DNA from 3 places in the Staphylococcus coagulans genome. Region 2 is predicted to be linked to each of the others. Evidence: riboswitches for the same ligand, from Rfam matches in the RefSeq annotation. Region 2 holds a riboswitch; each other region holds the start of a gene.

Region 1 (3,459 bases), 950 kb from region 2:
GAGCACAACATTATCGATATGGTCAATCGGGTAAGCCGCGCGTGTGTTTTCAGTATAATGATTATCATCAAAGTCAATATATCCATGTGCATCAACAACTAAATTTTCAAGTACAGTACCATATCGGATTGCATTGAAAATTTGTGGCTCTTTTTCAGCTGATAAGTTAATCGCTTTAGCATAGCAGCCACCCTCAATATTGAAAACACCGTTCTCGTTCCAACCGTGCTCGTCATCACCAATGAGTTTACGATTTGGGTCTGCTGATAATGTTGTTTTACCTGTTCCAGAGAGTCCAAAGAAGAGTGCGACATCGCCTTTATCTCCAACATTCGCTGAACAATGCATGCTCATAATATTATGTTGTGGTAACAAATAGTTCATGACAGAGAAGACAGATTTTTTCATTTCACCCGCATATTCTGTGCCACCAATTAAAATCGTTTTATGCTTGAAAGAGATGATAACAAAAGTTTCTGAGCGTGTACCATCGATTTTTGGATCTGCCTTAAAGTGGGGTGCAGAAATTAATGTAAAATCTGCTTTGATTTTTGAAGCTTCTTCTTTAGAAGTCGGTTTAATAAACATATTTTGCGCAAATAAATTATGCCATGCGAATTCATTAACCACTGTCAATTTAAGTTGCGAATTCGAATCACTTCCTGCGTAGCCATTAAAAACAAACAATTCTTCTTTGTCGTTTAAGTAATCAATAACTTTATGGTAGAGATTGAGAAATTTTTCTTCTGATATAGGTTGATTAATCGCCCCCCAATCGATATCGTCTTTCACCTGTGGATTGTCTACAATAAATTTATCTTTAGGTGAGCGCCCCGTGTATTCACCTGTTTTCGCATTGATGGCACCGAGTTCTGTTAACTCTGCTTCATCACGTTTTAAGATTTTGTTATAAAGTTCTGTTGTTGTAAGTTGAAAATGAGAACTTGGCTTATCGATTAATGCCTCTAACGCACTAGTATTAAATGACATGATCTAATCCCCTCCGAATTTTGTTGAATGTAAGCCTTTACAATTTAAGAGTATAACATATTAGAGAAATAATCCCTACTATATTTAAGAAAAAATAACAGCATTTAGATTAAATATTTATTTTTACGTATTCTGCTAGTGATTTCAGCTATAACTTAAACGGAAACTTAAATGCTTCACGTTCATATCCAATTTTTTAGTGGTTTTCTTCCATGAATATCGATGCATTTATCATAAATCTTTCTAGATAAGAAAGGTTTTAGAAATGATTTGTGCAGAAGTACGAAATTGACAGACTGATAAAAGTTATGTAATATAGTGCTAACGGATTCTCTTATCCTGAGTGGTGGAGGGACATGGACCCAATGAAACCCAGCAACCTCTTTTAACGAAGAAAGGTGCCAAACCGTTTGCAGACAAATATGGTCTGAACGATAAGAGCGAATGGACGTTAGGGCCTTCACTCTATTTTATAGTGTTGAAAGGCTCTTTTTTTATTGAGCTCAGAGAGAGAATGTTCGTAATCCATTATATAAAGGAGTTTATTATGACATACAACAGACGCTTATTTACTTCAGAATCAGTAACAGAAGGTCATCCTGATAAGATTGCAGACCAGATTTCTGATGCAATTTTGGATGAAATTTTGAAAGGAGATAAAAATGCACGTGTCGCTTGTGAGACGACAGTGACGACAGGTATGGCCTTAATCGCGGGTGAGATTTCTACTTCTACTTATGTCGATATTCCAAAAGTCGTACGCGAAACAGTTAGAGAGATTGGTTATACACGTGCGAAGTATGGTTACGACTATAAAACAATGTCTGTTTTAACAGCGATAGATGAACAATCACCTGATATTGCACAAGGTGTCGATCGCGCGTTGGAATATCGTGATGAAATGAATGACGAAGAGTTAAATACTGGTGCTGGCGATCAAGGCTTGATGTTCGGTTTTGCGACAAATGAAACAGATACACTCATGCCATTACCAATTGACCTGTCACATAAATTATCGAAACGTTTATCAGAAGTCCGTAAAAATGGAACTTTAGATTATTTACGACCTGATGGTAAAGTCCAAGTGACTGTTGAATATGATGAACAAAATCAACCAAAACGTATCGATACAATCGTTGTTTCTTCACAACATCACGAAGAAATTGAATTAGAAAAAATTCAAAATGATATTAAAGAGTATGTTATTTATCCAACAGTAGACCCAAGCTTATTAGATGAAGAGACTAAATTTTTCATTAATCCAACAGGGCGTTTTGTCATTGGTGGTCCACAAGGCGATGCAGGCTTAACTGGGCGTAAAATTATTGTTGATACTTACGGCGGTTATGCATGTCATGGTGGGGGCGCGTTTTCAGGAAAAGATCCTACAAAAGTAGACCGTTCCGCAGCCTATGCAGCGCGCTATGTCGCAAAAAACATTGTAGCTGCTCAACTTGCAGATAAATGTGAAGTGCAGCTTGCCTACGCCATTGGTGTCGCTCAGCCAGTTTCTATCGCCATCGATACATTTGGTACAGGAAGAGTCAGTGAGGATACTTTAATTCAAGCAGTACGTGATCACTTTGATTTACGGCCTGCTGGAATTATTAAAATGCTTGATTTACAACGTCCAATTTATAAACAAACGGCTGCATATGGCCACTTTGGTCGAAATGATGTGCAATTACCTTGGGAAAAAACAGATAAAATTGAATTATTAAAAGAAGCGGTTTCTGCTTTACAATAAATTTTATTGCTTTAACTATCGCTAATTTTATAGTTATTTAATATAATAGAAATAACTGTAGAAATGTAGATAAAAGGAAGGTATTGCAAATGACACAATTTGGTCCAATCGAAATAGGCCTCATTGCTGCTATTGTAATTGCAGCATTATTCTTTATTTTGTTTTTGGTAGCGCTCAAAAGTAAAAAGAAAGCTAAAGAAAGTTACGCAAGTCAATATCAATCGAAGCAAGATCAACTGACTCACGAACATGAAGAAGAGCTTGAAAAAGTTCGAATTGAAAAGAAAAAAGCGGACACGCAACATAAAGAAGAATATGAAACAATGCTTTCTTCAAAAAATAGAGAAATTGATGCTTTAAAATTATTTTCAAAAAATAGTAGTGAATATGTGACAGATATGCGTTTACTTGGAATACGTGAAAGATTAGTCAAAGAAAAACGTATTCGACCAGAAGATATGCATATCATGGCCAATATCTTTTTACCCACTAATGATTTAGAGGATATTACACGTATGAGTCATCTCGTTTTGACACGCACAGGTCTTTATATTATAGATTCTGAACTTTTAAAAGGTCATGTTTACCAAGGCGTTAGTCAAAATCAATTTTCAGAAAATCCAATGTTAGAGCAAGTTTTCAAAATATTAGATTTAGATCCATCAACACCACAGATGGTTGTGTTAGACCAACAAGATGGTGAACAAAATGCACTTTCAATC
Region 2 (3,459 bases):
CTTTATAAAATAAAATTACAGTAGTTTTTTAATTTGAAAGTTGACGTGCTGGATGATCTTCACGAATGTATTTTGCACCTTGACCAAATAGGTTTTCTCGAAGTGTCTCTCCTTCATAATCTTGTCGATAAATGCCTCTTTCTTGAAGGACTGGAACCACTTTTTCAACAAACGCTTCAAGTGTGCCCGGAGAATAGGCTTGTGCAACATTAAATCCGTCTACATCAGCAACACGAATCCACTCTTCCAGTTGATCTGCAATCTTTTCAGGTGTGCCTACGAAGCGGACTGGACCTGTCCCTAAGCCATGAAATTTAATCGCTTCTCGCAACGTCCATTTGCGATTTGGGTCTTTAGTATACATATCCATAGCATGCTGAATTGCACCAGTTTCAATGCTTTCTAGATATTGATCTGGATCGTATTGAGAGAAATCAATACCGGTATGTCCACTCAATAAAGCAGCGGTTCCTTCATAACTGACCAATTCAACTAATGCTTGATGTTTTTCTTCAGCTGCTTCTTCAGTTTCTCCAATAATTGGCATAATAAGCGGTAAAAATAACAATGAGTTTTTATCACGCCCGAATTTTTCTGCGCGTGCTCTTACATCCTCGACATAAGCTTTACAAGCATCTAAAGAGTGTTGTGTCGTAAAGACAGCTTCTGCATGTTTCGCTGCAAAATCACGCCCTCGTGAAGAAGCGCCTGCCTGAAAAATAACAGGTGTTCGTTGTGGTGAAGGATCAACAAGGTGAGGACCTGGAACATTGAAAAACTTGCCTTTATGATGAATTAAGTTGACTTTATCAGGATCTGTATATGTATCGCTGTCAATATCTCTGACGATAGCATGGTCATCCCAACTCTTTTCCCATAATTTGTAAGTGACTTCTAAAAATTCATCCGCTCGGTCATAGCGTGTTTCTTTTGGTAATCGCTCTGTGAGACCTAAGTTGACAGCCTCACTTTCTAAATAAGAGGTAACGACATTCCATCCGATTCGTCCTTTAGATAAGTGATCTAGTGTAGAGAGTTGTCGCGCTAATTGATAAGGCTTTGCATATGTTGTTGATACGGTAGGTGCAAAACCGAGGTGCTTCGTAACTGCTGCCATTGCTGAAATCGCTGCAATCGGATCGTAAGCAGGAAATTGAACTGCATATTTTGTGGCAGCCCTATGAGAATTTTCATAGGCACTATAAGTCCCTAAAACGTCAGCCATAAAAAGGGCATCAAACTTTCCTTTTTCGAGTGTTTGCGCAAGATGCGTCCAATATTCGATATCTCCATGAAGATGCCCTTTATCTTTTTCGTGTTTCCATAAACCTATGGAATGCGGTGATGGAGACTGTTGGACAAAACCGTTTAAATGTATTTGTTTCTTTGACATAAATAGACCCCCTAAAAATTAAAAAGCAATACTTCTTTACTTTAAAGATAAGAAGTATTGCCATGTAATCTTATCTTCTAACCGATACGAAGATGCGCATCAGTTACTGGAATTGGCACAGTACCATATAGCCTGTTGCCGAAACTTCATAGGGCCAGTCCCTCCGCTTCTCTAGATAAGTTTTATATGAATTTTCTGAAAATAATATATTTTGTATTTTAGCGGGTGTCTTTTAAAAAGTCAACTATACTTATCAAATTACTATGAATATTAAATATTAAAGATTGTAAAAACTGAAATAGAAGTTAAAGTCTTCATACTTAAATTTGAAAAGAATGATCAATGCACTGATTTTAAACAATGGTGTTGTATTTTTTAAAATAAAGTCAATTTATTATAAAAATAATATTAAACGATTAAACATAAAGAAAAACATATTACACTTAGGAATAGAAATAAACCATTTACGCAAAAAGTAACAAATTTTTAGAAATAAGCATTACAATAAAAATGTAATTAAAGAAAAAGGAGATGAAAACAATGGCTGGCATTTTTGGTTTTATCAAAAAAGTGTTTGACTTATTAAGTAGCATCCTTGTACACGGTGAACCAAGAAACTAAATGGTTAAGGCTGAGGCAGAAAAAAATTGTCTCAGCCTTTTTATTTTAAATAGATAAAAATGCTATTGCATATACTTTGAAATAATAATGTATATAAAGTTAGGTTTATTCACTCGATGCGCTTCCTTAAAATTTATCGTGTTTTAAGCATGAATACTTCGGATTTATAAAGCTTTAAATGTGTAAAATAATCATAGTGGACAATAAAATTATTAAATATTTTTGCAAAGTATTATGTTCATGGTAAACTCTATATTGTCCAGTCCTAGCTCAATGATGGGGAGATATTCACTTTCTCTTATTGAACAGTGACCGAATACCAAGTTTTAGATTGAGACAGACTTATCATGACTGCAATCGATGCTGTTTAAATCTGGAACTTGTCTAATGATTATAAGAGGAGTAAAACGAGAGTGAATAAAAAAAATAAATCATTATTAGTGAACGTATTCGTTTGTTTTGTTGCATTAGTCATATTAATAGGCAGTTTGAGTTTATACCGTTATTTTAAAAAGCAGCATGAACAAGAACTGACAAATTTTCAAGCGAGTCAGCAAGAGAAAAAGAAAAATAGCGTTGAGAATACGGATTATATTCCCCGCTTAAAAACGGTACTTGATCAAAAGAATCTGAATTATAACCAAATTGACCAGTATTTAAAAAATGTGCAATTTAACGGTTCTATCGCTGTTTTTGAAAATGGTAAGTTAAAGATGAACAAAGGCTATGGATTTCAAGATTTAGAGAACGGGAAACCGAATAATCCAAATACTCTTTACTTGATTGGTTCAGCTCAAAAGTTTTTAACAGGAATGATGGTTAAAAAACTAGAATTAGATGACAAAATTAATATTAATGATGACGTGGATCGATATTTATCTCATTTTGAAACGACACCGAAAATTACGTTGAAAGACTTGATGTTACATCGTAGTGGTCTATACAAGTACAAAGGTTCTAAAGATATTCTAAATTTAGACGAGGCTGTCGATTCAATTCAAAAAAGAGGCGTGGATCCGAAGCATTATCACAAACACTTCTATAATGATGCAAACTACCTCGTACTCGCAAAAGTGATTGAAGAAGTGACGCATCATACTTATGCAGAAAATTACTATAAATATTTTGGCAATCCTTTCCAACTTAAACATAGCGCATTTTACAATGATGCACGTTATAAAGAAGATATGGCGAAAGGCTATCAATTAAATAAAAATGCGCCAGTATTTAAACCGCCTATGTTTTTGAATCAATATTATGGAGCAGGTAATTTATATATGTCAGTACATGACATGGGGGTGCTCGTTAGAAAACTTCAAATGAATAAAGTTTTCCCATCAAAAGATACAAAGCCCTATCTTCATGAGTTAATGACAACACGATATCCTGAAAAATATCGTTACGGTTTTTACACTTATCCTGACCATAACCGAATTAATGGTATT
Region 3 (3,459 bases), 830 kb from region 2:
AGACCATAATGTGAAAGCGCTTGAAGCGGTGTGGGATTATTCATACGATCGTGTGAGCTATTTAGGTACAAATATCCCAATCGATCGTTGTTATGACTGTGGTTTCGAAGGAGACTTTGAAACAACTGAAAAAGGTTATAGTTGCCCACATTGCGGAAACCATAATCCTGAAACGGTCGATGTTGTTAAACGGACATGCGGTTATTTAGGTAATCCTGTGCAACGGCCAATGATTGAAGGGCGTCATAAAGAAATGTGCGCACGTGTGAAACATATGAAAGCGAATCCCTCATGATTGCACAAAAAATAAAAAAGGGTGCAGGTTATATCGCTAAAATCGAATACCAAAGCTTCGTCGATGGAGAAGGTGTACGTTGCAGTGTCTATGTTTCAGGTTGCCCATTTTTATGCGAAGGTTGTTACAATGTGGCAGCTCAAAATTTTCGATATGGTGAACGGGCAACGGAAACATTGATATCGGAAGTGTTAGATGCGTGTGCACCGGAATATATTTCAGGATTAAGCATTTTAGGGGGCGAACCTTTTTGTAATTTAGATATTGTTATCCCATTAGTACATGCTTTTCGAGAACGCTACGGTAGCCGGAAATCAATTTGGGTTTGGACAGGCTTTTTATTTGAGTATTTATGGTTTGCGAATGATGAACGGACTGCGTTATTAAAACAAGTTGATGTCATTGTAGACGGCATGTTCATTCAAAAATTATATCAACCTAATTTGCCCTATAAAGGGTCATTAAATCAACGTGTCATTGATGTCCAACAGTTTATTAAAACCGAAATGATCAGCCAGTCGATTTACATTGAATAAACAGGCTACGTGTTGATACGAACAGACATTTTTCAAATTTTTTCAATTTGTAAGAAAATTCGGATTTGTGTATTGACATCGTTAAGGATGTTAGATAGACTTGTGGTATCATTAAAAGCCAATAAAACACCCGCACGGTTATTGTATTGGCCGTTCTATTTGCACGATACATCTTGCATTTTAACAATTGAATCATACTTATCAAGATTGGTGGAGGGACAGGCCCTTTGAAACCAGGCAACCTATTCAGTTAGGTGCTAATTCCTGCAGGTGATTTAACCTGAGAGATAAGTCTTCTAGTAAAAGTCTATCTTTATCAGGTAGGCTTTTATTTTTTATTATTAGGGGGAATGTCAAATGACAAGTGATTTTAAATTTGAAACTTTGCAATTGCACTCAGGACAAGAAGTCGACGAAAGTAGCCATTCACGTGCTTTACCGATTTATCAAACGACATCTTTTACTTTTGATGATACGGCACATGCGGCGAATTTATTCGGCTTAGATGAACTTGGGAATATTTACACACGACTGATGAATCCTACCACACACGTGCTTGAAACACGTGTGGCTGAACTTGAAGGGGGTGTGGCTGGTGTAGCAGTTGCTTCAGGTATGGCAGCCATCACGTATGCGATTCAAGCTGTAGCACAGAAGGGTGATCATATTGTAGCAAGTTCCACATTATATGGCGGAACACATACGCTTTTCACACATACGTTACCTAAATATGGGATTGATGTCACATTAGTAGATACGAAAGATGTCAGTAGTATAGAAAATGCGATTCAAGACAATACGAAGGCATTATTTGTAGAAACCATTGGGAACCCAGAAGGCAATGTTGAGGATTTCGATGCACTTGCAGCGATTACAAAAGCTCAAGGTATACCGCTTATTGTTGATAATACATTTGCAACGCCTTATCTTTTACGTCCAATTGAATATGGCGCGAACATTGTTGTTCATTCTGCGACCAAATTTATTGGTGGGCACGGAACATCAATGGGTGGTGTTATTGTTGATGCAGGTAACTTTAATTGGGATAATGGCAAGTTTCCAGGATTAAGTGAACCCGATCCGTCTTATCACGGCTTAGTGTTCAGTGAAAAATTTGGAGAAGCCGCACTTGCTTTTAAAATTCGTACAACAATTTTAAGAGATACAGGGGCAGCGATTTCACCATTCAATGCATTTTTACTAACGCAAGGCTTAGAGACACTTTCATTACGATTAGAACGTCATGTGGAAAATGCTGAAAAAGTTGCACAATATCTTGAAAAGCATGATAAAGTCGCATGGGTTAAATATGCTGGTTTACCTACGAGTGAATATTACGCGTTAAAAGAGAAGTATTTACCAAAAGGTGCAAGTTCCATCTTTACCTTTGGTGTTAAAGGTGGATACGAAGCAGGTAAAAAGTTTATTGAAGGCTTAGAATTATTTTCTTTATTAGCGAATGTAGGAGATGCAAAGTCACTTGTCATTCACCCCGCATCCACGACACATCAACAATTGACGGAAGCAGAACAAACAGCAGCAGGTATTGCCCCGGAGACGATTCGTCTTTCGATAGGACTTGAGCATATCGATGATATTATCGCAGATTTGGAAAAAGGCTTTGCCAAAATTTAACTTTTAAGCGTCGCACAAAATGAAAATAAATGGAAATTCATGATCTGGTAGATTGACATGAGCGCTTTTAAAGCGTAAGCCGCCATGTGAAGGAAGTGATTATTCTACCGGTCAGTGTTTTACCTTTCACTTATTAAAAAGTACCCCATGAGTGTACATCATCGTCTTATCAAGAGAGATGGAGGGACTGGCCCGATGAAATCTCGGCAACAGGATTAATTCACTGTGCCAATTCCAGTAGCACAATTGCTAGAAGATAAGTCAACTACAGCTATGCCTTATCTTCCTATTTCTTAGGAGGTAATGTTCATGACACGAAAACAAATTCATTTTAACGGATTCGTCCAAAACTCTCCCTCTCCCCATGCTTCAGGTTTATGGAAACATCCAAAAGATAAAGGAGCGACACACCACAATTTAAAATATTGGACGGATATTGCTCAAACTTTAGAACGTGGTTTATTTGATGGTATTTTTATTGCTGATGTGTTGGGCACTTATAGTGTTTACAACCAATCTCATGACGCCGCAGTGAAACACGCAGTTCAACTCCCCGCACATGATCCTATTCCGCTCGTTTCTGCCATTGCAGCGGTAACTGAGCATATTGGTATTGCACCTACTGTCTCTACTACCTATGCCCAGCCATATAAGTTGGCACGTCAATTATCTACACTTGATCATCTGACAAATGGCCGATTAGGTTGGAATGTTGTGACGTCTTATTTAGAAAGCGAAGCAGTGAACTTAGGCTTAAAAGAACGCTTGCCTAAAGCATTACGTTACAACCGTGCTGACGAATTTTTGCAAGTGAGCTATCAGCTGTGGGAAGACAGTTGGGAGGACGATGCAGTTGTTAAAGCGCGTGAGACAGATACGTATGCTGATCCTTCTAAAGTTCATGCGATTCATCATAAAGGTACATTTTTCGATATACCCGGCCCGCATCTTGTAGAGCCTTCCCCTCAAAGAACGCCTGTTTTATTTCAAGCA

Evidence for each region. A riboswitch is a leader RNA that binds a small molecule or an ion and turns the genes downstream of it on or off. The one in region 2 is predicted to bind S-adenosylmethionine.
Region 1: linked by a shared signal. The riboswitch ahead of metK (methionine adenosyltransferase) and the one ahead of KM149_RS09640 (LLM class flavin-dependent oxidoreductase) in region 2 are both predicted to bind S-adenosylmethionine.
Region 3: linked by a shared signal. The riboswitch ahead of KM149_RS01600 (O-acetylhomoserine aminocarboxypropyltransferase/cysteine synthase family protein) and the one ahead of KM149_RS09640 (LLM class flavin-dependent oxidoreductase) in region 2 are both predicted to bind S-adenosylmethionine.

The regions. Positions count from the first base shown of each region.
Region 1 is NZ_CP092966.1:1,073,903-1,077,361, forward strand. It holds gene pckA (phosphoenolpyruvate carboxykinase (ATP)) at 1-990, opposite strand, end outside; SAM riboswitch class I at 1,322-1,431, shown strand; gene metK (methionine adenosyltransferase) at 1,538-2,737, shown strand; gene KM149_RS05090 (NERD domain-containing protein) at 2,827-3,459, shown strand, end outside.
Region 2 is NZ_CP092966.1:2,025,656-2,029,114, reverse strand. It holds gene KM149_RS09640 (LLM class flavin-dependent oxidoreductase) at 29-1,393, opposite strand; SAM riboswitch class I at 1,461-1,575, opposite strand; gene KM149_RS09635 (serine hydrolase domain-containing protein) at 2,428-3,459, shown strand, end outside.
Region 3 is NZ_CP092966.1:371,740-375,198, forward strand. It holds gene nrdD (anaerobic ribonucleoside-triphosphate reductase) at 1-295, shown strand, start outside; gene nrdG (anaerobic ribonucleoside-triphosphate reductase activating protein) at 292-831, shown strand; SAM riboswitch class I at 1,027-1,125, shown strand; gene KM149_RS01600 (O-acetylhomoserine aminocarboxypropyltransferase/cysteine synthase family protein) at 1,189-2,466, shown strand; SAM riboswitch class I at 2,630-2,729, shown strand; gene KM149_RS01605 (LLM class flavin-dependent oxidoreductase) at 2,776-3,459, shown strand, end outside.